Regions from separate parts of the Spirillospora sp. NPDC000708 genome, predicted to be linked through region 2. Evidence: predicted binding sites of a transcription regulator. Region 2 holds the regulator's gene; the other holds the start of a gene.
What was found. Region 2 encodes HspR, which represses chaperone genes until heat shock. Its sites were predicted from a motif close to ANTTGAGTCNNNNNGACTCAANT; they were not measured.
Positions count from the first base shown of each region.

Region 1: lon (endopeptidase La) is a predicted target of HspR. The motif match lies at 3,868-3,890, and genes of this name have one in related genera.

Region 1 covers NZ_JBEPCJ010000015.1:82,985-89,760, forward strand. Annotated here, with positions in the region: gene ABT299_RS13870 (RsbRD N-terminal domain-containing protein) at 605-1,861, opposite strand; gene ABT299_RS13875 (alkyl sulfatase dimerization domain-containing protein) at 2,013-3,311, shown strand; gene ABT299_RS13880 (NUDIX hydrolase) at 3,232-3,795, opposite strand; gene lon (endopeptidase La) at 3,962-6,358, shown strand; gene ABT299_RS13890 (GMC oxidoreductase) at 6,415-6,776, opposite strand, start outside.
Region 2 covers NZ_JBEPCJ010000011.1:113,879-120,654, reverse strand. Annotated here, with positions in the region: gene clpB (ATP-dependent chaperone ClpB) at 1-1,817, opposite strand, end outside; gene ABT299_RS11125 (heat shock protein transcriptional repressor HspR) at 1,839-2,285, opposite strand; gene dnaJ (molecular chaperone DnaJ) at 2,290-3,459, opposite strand; gene grpE (nucleotide exchange factor GrpE) at 3,555-4,175, opposite strand; gene dnaK (molecular chaperone DnaK) at 4,172-6,031, opposite strand; gene ABT299_RS11105 (S8 family serine peptidase) at 6,334-6,776, shown strand, end outside.

The DNA.
Region 1 (6,776 bases), on a different contig from region 2:
ATGGCGCCGGCTCGGATCGGGGCTGATTCCCACCTCCCTTCCGTGCCCGGCCGGACGGGGGCGTGACGGCCCGTCCGGCTTCAGGGGGCGGGCACCGCAGGGGCGCCCGATCGAACGGGGGCGTTGGGGCCGGGCCGGCGGCGCAGGTCGGCGGGGCCGCCGGCCCGGCGGTGAGGGGCGCCGGCGCCGCGGGGGCGTACGGCACCGGCGCCCGATGGCGGTCGCGACGGGAGGCCCGGTCCGGTCCGGGGCGGCCGAGGACCCGAGGTGTGTCGCCGTGACCGGCCGGCAGGGCGCGCGTCGGGGGACGCCGCGTGCCCTGCCGGCCGGTGACGGGAACGCCCTCGGCCGCTCCGGCCGGGCCGTGCGGCGAACGGTGCGCGGGACCGGCGGGGCGGTGCTCACGCTGTGTGCCCTTCATCGCCCACCTCCCCGATCCGACCTGGGACTTTGCCGTCCCAGGGGCTTGGCGTTCACCGTGTGTCACGAACTCGTTGCGGTAAGTACCCGCACGTCATGAGGGCGTAAACCGGGGGTGCGCAAAGAATCGTGATCGCGCGGCGGACTTTGCCGGGGCATTGCCCGGTGACAGCCGGATGATCCGTTACGCCCGGCGGTCCCGGCCACGGAGCGTGAGCGCCGCGGCGCACAGCAGCACGCCGCGCGTGGTGCGCGGGTCGGCTCCGGTGAGGAGGGCGATGCGGGCGAGCCGGTTGTCGACGGTGTTGGGGTGCACGGCGAGCGCGGCGGCCGCCCTGCGGCGGTCCATGTCCGCGTCGAGGAAGGCGCGGAGCGTGTCCAGCAGCTCGGGGCGCGCGCCGAGCGGGTCCAGGACGGCGGCGACGGCGGGGCCGCTGTCGCCGGGACCGGTCAGGTGGTAGTCGAGCAGCACGTCGCCCAGCTCGTACACGCCCGCGAGGCGCCCGGCGGCCTCCGCGATGCCGGCGATCCGGGCCGCCCGCCGGGACGCGTCCGGGACGTCCGCCGTGCCCTCGGAGCGGGCCGCGCCGGCGATTACCGGCCCGGCCGCGGTGCCCGCCCCGGTGAGCAGCCGTGCCAGTTCGGGAAGGCGTTCCGCCGCGGCCGACGGCAGCAGGACGTGCACGCCGCGCTCGTCCCGCAGCAGCAGCGGCGTCCCCTCGCCGAACCCTTCGAGGCCCGCGCGGATCCGCCGCAGCACGCGGCGCTCGGCGATGCCCGCGCCGCCTGCGGCGCCGCCCGCGCCCGCGGCAGCGCCCGCGTCAGCGGCAGCGCCCGCGCCCGCGGCACCCGCGCCCACGCCCGTGGCGGCGAAGCGCAGGTGCAGCACCAGGTAGGCGTCCGCGAGCGGTATCCCGAACCGGTCCGCCGTCGCGCGCGCCGGCTCCCCGGCGAGCAGCGCCCGCGCCACCTCCCGGACGGCCTCGCGGCGCTCGTCCAGGATCGCCGCCCGCTCCGCCTGGTACGCCTCCGTCACCGCGCCGACGACCCGGTTGGTGCCGCGCAGCTGCAGCCGCGCCAGCATCGGCAGCGCGGCCAGCTCGTCCGGGCGGGCCTCGGCGACCAGCGCGTCCCAGACGACCTCGGCGCCGATGTAGTACGAGGCCAGCAGGTTCGCGAGCGGCATGCCTTCCTCGGCGCGCTGCGCGGCGCGCTCGCGGAAAAGCCGCAGGTCGTCCTCGTCCGCCGGCGCGCCCTCGGCCAACCGCAGGAACCGCCTGATCGCGTGCCGCGCGGTCGCCGCGATCTCCACGTCCCGCATGTCCGCCGGGAGGTCCGCGTACTCGGGGATCGCGGCGAAGCGCCGCTGCGTCAGCTCCCGCGCGAGCCGGTTCACCTGGCCCTCGCAGCGCGCCGCCAGGTCCGCCGCGACCCGCCGCACCCGGTCCTTCTCGATGGCGACCTCCCCGCCGCCGATTGTGACATGTCACAGCCGAACCGGACGAACGCGGGAGAAGCGCCGGTTGTCGCGGTGCACCGTCCCGCAGCAGGGTGATCCGTACCACCACCCGCCGCCCGAACGGAGCCCCGCCATGGACATCGAGAACCACGCGGACATCAAGGACTACGCGGACCGGGTCTGGCGCGGCGCCGCCGACGACAGCATCGTCCACACGGGCATGGGCGGCTCCGGCGTCATCGAGATCGCCGACGGCCTCGGCTGGCAGCCCGGCTTCGGCAACGTCATCGCCTTCCGCGGCCGGGGCGAGCTGATGCTGTTCGACACCGGCAACCAGATGACCGCCGCGAGGCTGCACGACCGCGTCCGCGCCTGGACGTCCGACCCGCTCACGCTCGCGTTCTACTCGCACGGCCACATCGACCACGTCATGGGCATGGGCCCGTTCGACGCCGAGGACGGACCGCGCCCCCAGGTCGTCGCGCACGAGCTCGTCCGCGACCGCTTCGACCGCTACGTCCTCACCGCCGGCTACAACTCCGTGATCAACCAGCGCCAGTTCCAGGCCCCCGGCCTGCGCTGGCCCACCGAGTACCGGCAGCCCGACGTCACCTACCGCGACGCGCTGACCGTCACCCGCGCCGGCCTCACCTTCGACCTCTTCCACGCCAAGGGCGAGACCGACGACGCCACCGTCGCCTACGTCCCCGAGTACAGGCTGCTCCTGCCCGGCGACCTGTTCATCTGGCTCACCCCCAACTGCGGCAACCCGCAGAAGGTGCAGCGGTACCCGCGCGAATGGGCGCACGCCCTGCGCCGCATGGCGGCCCTCGGCGCCGAGATCATGATGCCGTCGCACGGCGCCCCCGTCTTCGGCGCGGACCGCATCGCGCAGGCCCTCACCGAGACCGCCGAATGGCTCGAGAGCATCGTCGACCAGACCCTCGCGATGCTGAACGAGGGCCGCCGCCTCGACGACATCGTCCACGCCGTCGCCCCGCCCGCGCACCTGTCCGACCGCGTCTACCTTCAGGCCAAGTACGACGAGCCCGAGTTCATCGTGCGGAACCTGTGGCGCATGTACGGCGGCTGGTACGACGGCAACCCCGCCCACCTCAAGCCCGCCCGCGACGCCGACCTCGCCCGCGCCGTCGCGGCCCTCGCCGGCGGCGCCGCCAAGGTCGCCGACGCCGCTCGCCGCGCCGCCGACGGCGGCGACCTGCGCCTCGCCGCCCACCTCGCGGAGATGGCCGTCCAGGCCGACCCCGGCGACGCGTCCCTGCACGAGGCCCGCGCCGAGGTCTACGCCGCCCGCGCCGAGTCCGAGCCGTCCCTCATGGCCACCGGCGTCTTCAAATGGGCGGCCGACGAGTCCCGCCGCGCCACCGGCCGGCCCGACACCCCCGCCACCGTCGGCAAGCTGATCTCCTGACCGCACCGGCCGGGCTCGGGGAAGTCGCGAGGAGGGCGAGGGTCGTGTCGAGGGGCTGGGCGTTCGGGGGAGGCGCGGTGGTGGTGTTCCACCAATGGACGGCGCTGATCTCTTCGTTCGGGACGAACCGGTGGCGGGCGGTGACCTGGCCCGTGTAGACGGCGGCGTACTCGTCGCGGGGCGGGTCGACGAGGCGGAAGCGGGCGTGGCCGGCGAGGGCGAGGGCGGGGAGGTCGAGGCCGGTCTCCTCGCGGAGTTCCCGGACGGCCGCTTGCCAGGGCGTCTCGCCGGGGTCGATCCGGCCGCCCGGGAGTTCCCGCTGGCGGCGGTGGCGGTCGAAGACCAGGAGGACGGACGTCCCGTGGCGGACGGCGGCCAAGGCGGCGGGCATCGGGGCGTCGGCCGGCGCGTTGGACGTGGATACGGCAGGCAGGAACGCGGTCAGGGCGTTGCCGTTCGCGTCCGTCGCCAAGGTCCGGCTCATGGGGTCAGGGTAGGCCGGGCCGGTGATCGCTGAGAGCGAACGTTGCTGAGGAAATTATTAGTTGCTCCGTTTTCTTGAGTGAGTATGACTCAACTTGGTGTTGGGTTCCCGGGCGACCGGGACGGTCCCTCCCGAGGGGGCCGCGACGAAGGACTTGGAGCTGAGCATGAGCGAGACCCTGACGCTGCCGGTGCTGCCCCTGGACGACGGGGCCGTTCTGCCGGGCATGGTGGTGCCCCTCGACCTGTCCGAGAGCGGCGAGGTGCGGGCGGCCGTCGAAGCGGCCAAGGCGGTGGCGCAGCCCAAGGGCCCCGGCATCCGGTCGGCGGGCAAGCCGCGGGTGCTGGTGGTCCCGCGGGTGAACGGGCAGTACGCCGCCGTCGGCACGCTCGGCGTCATCGAGCAGGAGGGGCGGCTGCCGGGCGGTGAGCCCGGGGTGGTCGTCCGGGGCGTGCAGCGGGTGCGGATCGGGACCGGGACGACCGGGCCGGGCGCGGCCCTGTGGGTCGAGGGCACGGCGATCGAGACCCCGCCGGCGAGCGGCCGCGCGCAGGAGCTGGCCAAGGAGTACAAGGGCCTGGTCAGCGCGATCCTGCAGAAGCGCGGCGCGTGGCAGGTCGTGGACGTGGTGCAGCAGATCGACGACCCCTCGACGCTGGCCGACAACGCCGGGTACGCGCCGTACCTGACGACCGAGCAGAAGGTCGAGGTGCTGGAGACGGTCGACGTCGTCGAGCGGCTCGAGCTGGTCATCGGTTGGACGCGCGACCACCTCGCCGAGCTGGACGTCGCGGAGACGATCCGCAAGGACGTCCAGGAGGGCATGGAGAAGACGCAGCGGGAGTTCCTGCTGCGGCAGCAGCAGGAGGCCATCCGCAAGGAGCTGGCCGAGCTGAACGGCGACCCCGCCGGCGAGGAGGACGACTACCGCGCCCGGATCGAGGCCGCGAACCTCCCCGAGAAGGTCCGCGAGGCGGCGCTGAAGGAGGTCGACAAGCTGGAGCGGTCGTCCGACGCCTCGCCGGAGGGCGGCTGGATCCGCACGTGGCTGGACACCGTCCTCGACATCCCGTGGAACGAGCGGACCGAGGACGCCTACGACATCGCGGGCGCGCGGAAGATCCTGGACGCCGACCACGCCGGCCTCGACGACGTCAAGGAGCGCATCATCGAGTACCTGGCGGTGCGCAAGCGCCGCGAGGACCGCGGCCTCGGCGTCGTGGGCGGGCGCCGGAGCGGCGCCGTCCTGGCGCTGACCGGTCCTCCCGGGGTCGGCAAGACCTCGCTGGGCGAGTCGGTCGCGCGGGCCATGGGGCGCAACTTCGTGCGCGTCGCGCTCGGCGGCGTGCGGGACGAGGCGGAGATCCGCGGCCACCGGCGCACCTACGTGGGGGCGCTGCCGGGACGGATCGTCCGGGCGATCCGCGAGGCGGGCTCGATGAACCCGGTCGTGCTGCTGGACGAGGTCGACAAGGTCGGCGCCGACTACCGGGGCGACCCGACGGCGGCGCTGCTGGAGGTCCTCGACCCCGAGCAGAACCACACGTTCCGGGACCACTACCTGGAGGTCGAGCTCGACCTGAGCGACGTGCTGTTCCTCGCGACCGCGAACGTGGTGGAGGCGATCCCCGGGCCGCTGCTCGACCGGATGGAGCTCGTCCAGCTGGACGGCTACACCGAGCACGAGAAGGTCACCATCGCCCGCGACCACCTGCTGCCGCGCCAGCTCGACAAGGCCGGGCTGGAGCCGTCGGAGGTGACGTTCGGCGACGACGCGCTGCGCCTGCTGGCCGCCGAGTACACCCGCGAGGCGGGCGTCCGGTCGCTGGACCGGTCGATCGCGCGGGTGCTGCGGAAGGTCGCCGCGAACGTCGCGCTGGAGAAGGCGGAGCTGCCGGTCGCGATCGGCGCGGACGACCTGAAGGACTACCTGGGACGGCCCCGCTTCACCCCGGAGGTCGAGCTCAGCAGGTCGGAGCGGCGGACGGGCGTGCCGGGCGTCGCGACGGGCCTGGCGGTCACCGGCGCGGGCGGCGACGTCCTCTACATCGAGGCGTCGCTGGCCGACAAGGAGACCGGGGACACCGGCGTGACGCTGACCGGGCAGCTCGGCGACGTCATGAAGGAGTCGGCCCGGATCGCGCTCAGCTACCTGCGCTCGCGCGGCGCGGAGCTGGAGCTGCCGGTCGGCGACCTGAAGGACCGCGGCGTGCACGTCCACGTGCCCGCCGGCGCGATCCCGAAGGACGGCCCGAGCGCGGGCATCACCATGACGACGGCGCTGGCGTCCCTGCTGTCGGGGCGGCCGGTCCGGTCGGACGTGGCGATGACCGGTGAGGTGTCGCTGACCGGGCGGGTGCTGCCGATCGGGGGCCTGAAGCAGAAGCTGCTGGCCGCGTCCCGGCTCGGCATCACCACCGCGATCGTGCCGAAGCGCAACGAGCCGGACCTCGAGGACGTCCCGGCCGAGGTGCTGGACAGCATGACGGTCCACGCCGTCAGCGACGTCCGCGAGGTGCTGGAGCTGGCGCTGGAGCCGGCCACCACGCCCGTGGCGGTCTGACCCGGCGAACGCGGAACGCCCGCACCGGAATCCACCGGTGCGGGCGTTCGGCGTTCTCAGGCCAGGTCGGTCTTGATGATCTTCTCGATGTTCCGCTCGGCCAGCGCGGTGATGGTGACGAACGGGTTGACGCCGGTGCTGCCGGGGACGAGCGAGCCGTCGACCACGTAGAGGCCGGGGTGGCCGGGCAGCCGCCCGTAGGCGTCGGTGGCCTTGCCGAGGACGCAGCCGCCGAGCGGGTGGTAGACGAAGTCGTCGCCCCAGACCTTGTTGACGCCGAACATGTCCGACCGGTAGACGGTGACCGCCTTGCTGTTGATCTTGTCGAAGACGCGCTTGGCGGCGTCGATGGACGGCTGCGTCCACGACGACTGCCACGACAGGTCGACCTTGCCGGTGCCCGAGTTGAAGGTGAACC
Region 2 (6,776 bases):
GGGCCGAGGAACAGGAACGAGCCCGTCGGACGGTCCGGGTCGGAGATCCCCGCGCGCGCACGGCGCACCGCGTCCGACACCGTCTTCACCGCGGCGGACTGGCCGATGAGCCGGTGCCCCAGCTCCTCCTCCATCCGCAGCAGCTTGCCCGTCTCGCCCTCCAGCAGCCGGCCCGCCGGGATGCCCGTCCAGGACGCGACCACGTCCGCGACGTCGTCCGGGCCGACCTCCTCCTTGACCATCGTGTCGCGGCTGTCCGCCGCCTCCGACGCCGCCTCCAGCTGCTTCTCCAGCTCCGGGATCTCCCCGTACACCAGCCGCGAGGACGTCTCCAGGTCGCCGTCGCGCTCGGCCCGCTCCGCCTCGCCGCGCAGCTGGTCGATCCGCTCCTTGATCTCGCCGACCCGGTTCAGCTCGCCCTTCTCCCGCTCCCAGCGGGCGTTCAGGCCGCTCAGATGCTCCTGCTTGTCCGCCAGGTCGGCGCGGAGCCGCTCCAGGCGCTGCCGGGACGCCTCGTCGGTCTCCTTCTCCAGGTTCATCTGCTCCATCTTCAGCCGGTCCACGGCGCGCTGCAGCTCGTCGATCTCGACGGGCCGGGAGTCGATCTCCATGCGCAGCCGCGACGCGGCCTCGTCCACCAGGTCGATGGCCTTGTCCGGCAGGAACCGGGACGTGATGTAGCGGTCCGACAGCGTCGCCGCCGCGACCAGCGCCGAGTCGTTGATCTGCACCTTGTGGTGCGCCTCGTAGCGGCCCTTCAGCCCGCGCAGGATCGCGATCGAGTCCGCCACGGACGGCTCGCCCACGAACACCTGCTGGAACCGGCGCTCCAGCGCCGGGTCCTTCTCGATCCGCTCCCGGTACTCGTCCAGCGTCGTCGCGCCGATCATCCGCAGCTCGCCGCGCGCCAGCATCGGCTTCAGCATGTTGCCGGCGTCCATCGCGCCCTCGGCGGCGCCCGCCCCGACCACGGTGTGCAGCTCGTCGATGAACGTGACGACCTGCCCCTCCGACTCCTTGATCTCGTTCAGGACGGCCTTCAGCCGCTCCTCGAACTCGCCGCGGAACTTCGCGCCCGCGACCATCGCGCCGAGGTCCAGCGACACCAGCCGCTTGCCGCGCAGCGACTCCGGCACGTCGCCCGCCACGATCCGCTGCGCGAGGCCCTCGACGACGGCGGTCTTGCCGACGCCCGGCTCGCCGATCAGCACCGGGTTGTTCTTCGTCCGCCGCGACAGCACCTGCACGACCCGGCGGATCTCCGAGTCCCGCCCGATCACCGGGTCCAGCCGGCCGTCGCGCGCCGCCGCCGTCAGGTCGACGCCGTACTTCTCCAGCGACTGGTAGGTGCCCTCCGGGTTCTCGCTGGTCACGCGGGCGTGCCCGCGCACCTTCTCGAACGCGTCCAGCAGCGCCTGCGGCGTCGCCCCGAACTCCTTCAGCAGCCCCGCCGCCGGGCCGCCGTCCGCCGCGAGCCCGACCAGCAGGTGCTCGGTCGAGACGTACTCGTCCTCCAGCTGCTGCGCCCGCGCGCCCGCCGTGTTGATCGCCCGGCTCAGCTGCCCCGACAGCCGCGGCGTCGCGACCGTCGAGCCCTGCGCCTTCGGCATCGCCGCCAGCTGCTCCTCGGCCCGCCGCCGGACCGCCTGCCAGTCCGCGCCGACCGCCTCCAGCAGCGGCACCGCGGTGCCCTCCGGCAGCCCGATCAGCGCCACCAGCAGGTGCTGCGGCTCCACCTCGGGGTGCCCCTCGGCCGCCGCCCTGCGGGCCGCGACCGACACCGCCTCCTGGCTCTTCTGCGTCAGCTTGACGTCCATGTCCCCGTACTCCTGAGAGAGTTACTCCCGGTTGCGCTCGTGCCACACCACGACACTGGTCTGCCTGATCGGCACCAGGTCGGAGCCGGGAGTGCCACCCGGGTCCCCGCGCCGCCGCTGCTGCGCCAGGCGCGCCGCGACCGACCGGGTCGATTCGAGTTCGTTGGCGAGCTCCTCCAGGGCGGCGTGCGCCTTGGCGAGCTCCTCGCGGAGCCGCACGTTGTCGCGCTGCAGCTCCAGGATGTGCTTGATGCCGGAGAGGTTGACGCCCTCCTCCTGGGAGAGCCGCTGGATCTCGCGCAGCATCACGATGTCGCGCATCGAGTACCGGCGGCCCCGGCCGGCCGTGCGGCCCGGGCACACCAGCCCCATCCGGTCGTAGGTGCGGAGCGTCTGCGGGTGGAGCCCGGACAGCTGCGCCGCCACCGAGATCACATAGACCGGGGTGTCGTCGCCGAACGGATCCATGACCTCACTCCGTTCTCGCCTGCTGGAGCAGCTCGCCGCGCAGGTCCTCGCCCGCGCCCGCGTCGCGGAGCCGCTCCAGCGCCTCGCGGGCCTGATCGTCGAGCTTCTGCGGCACCTGCACGTCCACGGTGACGAGCAGGTCGCCCTTCGTGCCGTCGCGCCGCGTCGCGCCGCGGCCGCGGACCCGGAACGTCCGGCCGTTCGGAGTGCCCTCCGGCAGCCGCAGCGTCACCGGCTGCCCCTGGAACGTCGGCACCCGGATCTCCGCGCCGAGCGCCGCCTCCGGGAACGTCACCGGCACGGTCATCGTCAGGTTGTCGCCGGTGCGGCCGAACACCTTGTGCGGCAGCACCTTGATGTTCACGTACAGGTCGCCCTGCGGGCCGCCGTTCTCGCCCGGCGCGCCCTTGCCCTTCAGCCGGATCCGCTGCCCGTCCGCGACGCCCGCCGGGATGCGGGCCTGGATGGTGCGGTCCGACTGCTTGCGGCCGCTGCCGTGGCAGGTCGGGCACGGGTCGTCCACGACCAGCCCGCGGCCGTGGCACTCCCGGCACGGCTCCTGGAAGCCGAAGTTCCCGAGGTTGCGGGTCTCGTGCCCGGTGCCCTCGCAGTTCGGGCACACCCGCGGCACCGTGCCGGCCTTCGCGCCGGTGCCCCGGCAGGACGGGCACGCCGCCTCGCTGGTCAGCTTGATCGGGACGGTCACGCCGTTCATCGCGCGGCCGAACGACAGCGTCACGTCCGTCTCGACGTCCGCGCCGCGCCGCGCCCGCCGCGCGCCCGTCGTCCGGGTGCCGGCGCCGCCCCGGTTGAACAGGCCGCCGAACAGGTCGCCGATGCGCTCGCCCGCGCCGCCCGTCTGCGTGCCCCCGGTCTGCCCGAAGAGGTCCCCCAGGTCGAAGGGGAAGCCCCCGCCGCCCTGCTGGCCGCGGAAACCGCCCGGCATGGACCGCACCGCGTCGTACTCCTTGCGGCGCTTGTCGTCCGACAGGACGTCGTACGCCTCGGAGACCTCCTTGAAGCGGTCCTCGGCGTCGGCGTCCCCCTTGTTGGCGTCCGGGTGGTACTTGCGCGCCAGCTTCCGGTAGGACTTCTTGATCTCCTCCTGCGAGGCCGACTTCGAGACACCGAGGACTTTGTAGTAGTCCTTCTCCAGGTAGTCCTTGGTGCTCACGGCGCCCCGCTCTCTGCTATCGCCACTTGCGTCTTGTCTTCACGTGCGCCGCCGGGCCCGCCCCGTCCCAGGACGGGACGGGCCCGGCGGGTAAATCACTCGCCGTCGTCGGCGCCCTCGTCGGCGCCGGCGTTCGGGTCGGGCTCGGCCACCGCGACCCGGGCGGGCCGCAGGACCCGCTCCCCGATCCGGTAGCCGGGCTGCAGGACGTCCACGACGCTCGTCTCGGTCACGTCCGCCGAGTACGAGTGCATGAGCGCCTCGTGCACGGTCGGGTCGAACGGCTCGGCCTTCTCGCCGAACTTCTCGAGCCCGAGCTTGCCGGTGACCGCCTCCAGGCTCTCCGCGACGGACTTGAACCCGCCGGTGAGCTCGTCGTGGTCCCGGGCGCGGCCGATGTCGTCCAGCACCGGGAGCAGCTCGGACAGCACCTGCCCGAGGGCCTGCTCGCGGACCGCGACCCGGTCCCGCTCGACCCGCTTGCGGTAGTTGTCGTACTCGGCCTTGAGCCGCTGGAGGTCGGCCAGCCGCTCGTTCAGCTGCGTCTTCAGCGAGGAGACCTCCTCATCGGATTCCCCGGTGCCCCCGTTGGCCGGGGCCTCCGGGGCCGGCTCCTCCGCCGGCTCCCGGAGCTTCCCCGTCTTCGGGTCGATGCGCCGCTTGTCGCGGATCACCGGGCCCTCCTGGTCCTCGCCCTCGCGGGGGGAGGAAGTCACGAGGCCTCACCCTTCGGCTTGTCGTCGTCCACGATCTCGGCGTCGACGACCTCGTCGTCCTGCGCGCCCTGGGCGTCGGCCGTCGGGCCGGCGTCCTCGGCGCCCGGCTGGGCGCCCTCGGGGTTCTGCGCGTACATCGCCGCGCCCATCTTCTGGGAGACCTGCGCGAGCTTCTCGGCGCTGCCCTTGATCGCGTCGACGTCGGTGCCCTCCAGGGCCTTCTTCACCTCGGCGATCGCGTCGTTGACCTCGGTCTTCAGCTCCGCGGGGACCTTCTCGTCGTTCTCCCGCAGGAACTTCTCCGTCGAGTACGCGAGGGTGTCGGCCTGGTTGCGGACCTCGGCCTCCTCCTTGCGCTTGCGGTCCTCCTCGGCGTAGTTCTCGGCGTCGCGCATCATCTTCTCGATGTCGTCCTTGGGCAGCGCGCTGCCGCCCGTGATGACCATCGACTGCTCGCGACCCGTGCCCTGGTCCTTCGCGCTGACGTTGACGATGCCGTTGGCGTCGATGTCGAAGGTGACCTCGATCTGCGGGACGCCCCGCGGCGCCGGCGGCAGGCCGGTCAGCTGGAAGGTGCCGAGCTTCTTGTTGTACGCGGCGATCTCGCGCTCGCCCTGGTAGACCTGGATCTCCACGGACGGCTGGTTGTCGTCGGCGGTGGTGAACGTCTCCGACCGCTTGGTCGGGATCGTGGTGTTCCGCTCGATGATCTTGGTGAAGATGCCGCCCTTGGTCTCGATGCCGAGGCTCAGCGGGGTCACGTCCAGCAGCAGGACGTCCTTGACCTCGCCCTTCAGCACGCCGGCCTGGAGGCTGGCGCCGATCGCGACGACCTCGTCCGGGTTGACGCCCTTGTTCGGCTCCTTGCCGCCGGTCAGCTCCTTGACCAGCTCGGACACCGCGGGCATCCGGGTGGAGCCGCCGACCAGGACGACCTGGTCGATGTCGCCCACCGTGATGCCGGCGTCCTTGAGCACCGAGTTGAACGGCGCCTTGGTCCGGTCGAGCAGGTCGGAGGTCATCCGCTGGAACTCGGCCCGGGTGAGCTTCTCGTCCAGGTGCAGCGGGCCCTCGGAGGAGGCGGTGATGTAGGGCAGGTTGATCTGCGTCTCGGACGAGCCGGACAGCTCGATCTTCGCCTTCTCCGCGGCCTCGCGGAGCCGCTGCAGCGCCATCTTGTCCTTGGACAGGTCGACGCCGTTGGCGTTCTTGAACTTCTCCACCAGCCAGTCGACGACCTTGTTGTCCCAGTCGTCGCCGCCGAGGTGGTTGTCACCGCTGGTGGCCTTGACCTCGACGACCCCGTCGCCGACCTCCAGCAGGGACACGTCGAACGTGCCGCCGCCGAGGTCGAACACCAGGATGGTGGCCTCGTTCTCCTTCTCCAGGTGGTACGCCAGCGCGGCCGAGGTCGGCTCGTTGATGATGCGCAGGACGTTCAGGCCCGCGATCTGGCCGGCCTCCTTGGTGGCCTGGCGCTGGTGGTCGGAGAAGTAGGCGGGGACGGTGATGACCGCGTCGGTGACCGTCTCGCCCAGGTAGGACTCGGCGTCCCTCTTCAGCTTCTGCAGCACGAACGCGCTGATCTGCTGCGGGGTGAAGTCCTTGTCGTCGATCTTGGTCTTCCAGTCGGTGCCCATCTCGCGCTTGACCGACCGGATCGTCCGGTCGACGTTGGTCACCGCCTGGCGCTTGGCGACCTCGCCGACCAGGACCTCTCCGTTCTTGGCGAAGGCGACGACGGACGGCGTGGTCCGCGACCCCTCCGCGTTGGCGATGACGGTGGGCTCGCCGCCCTCCAGGATCGCGACGACCGAGTTGGTCGTCCCGAGGTCGATGCCGACCGCACGTGCCATGTCTCTCGTCCTCCGTCGTTTCCGGTGTTATCGCGCCCCGGTCGCCCCCGGGGTGCGGCCGGTCGATGTCTGTCTGTCCGCAAGAGTGCCCGGCCCCCGGCTCGTTGTCAAATGACTTGAGTCGGGCGGACTCAACTTTGCTGACGCTCTCTAGAACAGGACGTGTGAGCCACCTATTCCAGTTCCCGGCCCGGTGTAAGAAAACGGGATCCATCGGGACTACTCCCGCGAAGACGATCACGCCCTCCGGGTGATCACTGAGGGCCGCCCACCCCCGGGCGGCCCTGCGCAGAGGAGTCTCGATGATGTACGGACGCCGGAGCCGGGCCCCGCTCGGCCTCCTGCTCGGCACGCTGCTCGCGGCGGGGACGGCGGCGGTCCTGCCCTCGCCCGCCGCCCACGCCTCGCCCCCCGGCGCACCGCCCTCGGACGGGGCGCCCTCGGGCGGGCTCGCGCCGGGCCGGTCCTGGAAGGTGACGCTGCTGACCGGCGACGTCGTCCGGGTCCGGACGGCGCGCGGCCGCCCGCCGATGGTCGCGGTGAGCCCCGCCCCCGGACGCGGCGCCCACCTGTTCCGCACGGCCGTCCGGCCGGACGGGCACGTGGTGGTGACGCCGCTGGACGTCGCGCGCCTGGTCGGCAGGGTGATCGACCCCGCCCTGTTCGACGTCACGGCGCTGATCGAGGACGGCTACGACGACGCCCGCAGCGCCGACCTGCCCCTGATCGTCCAGCGGGACGGCGG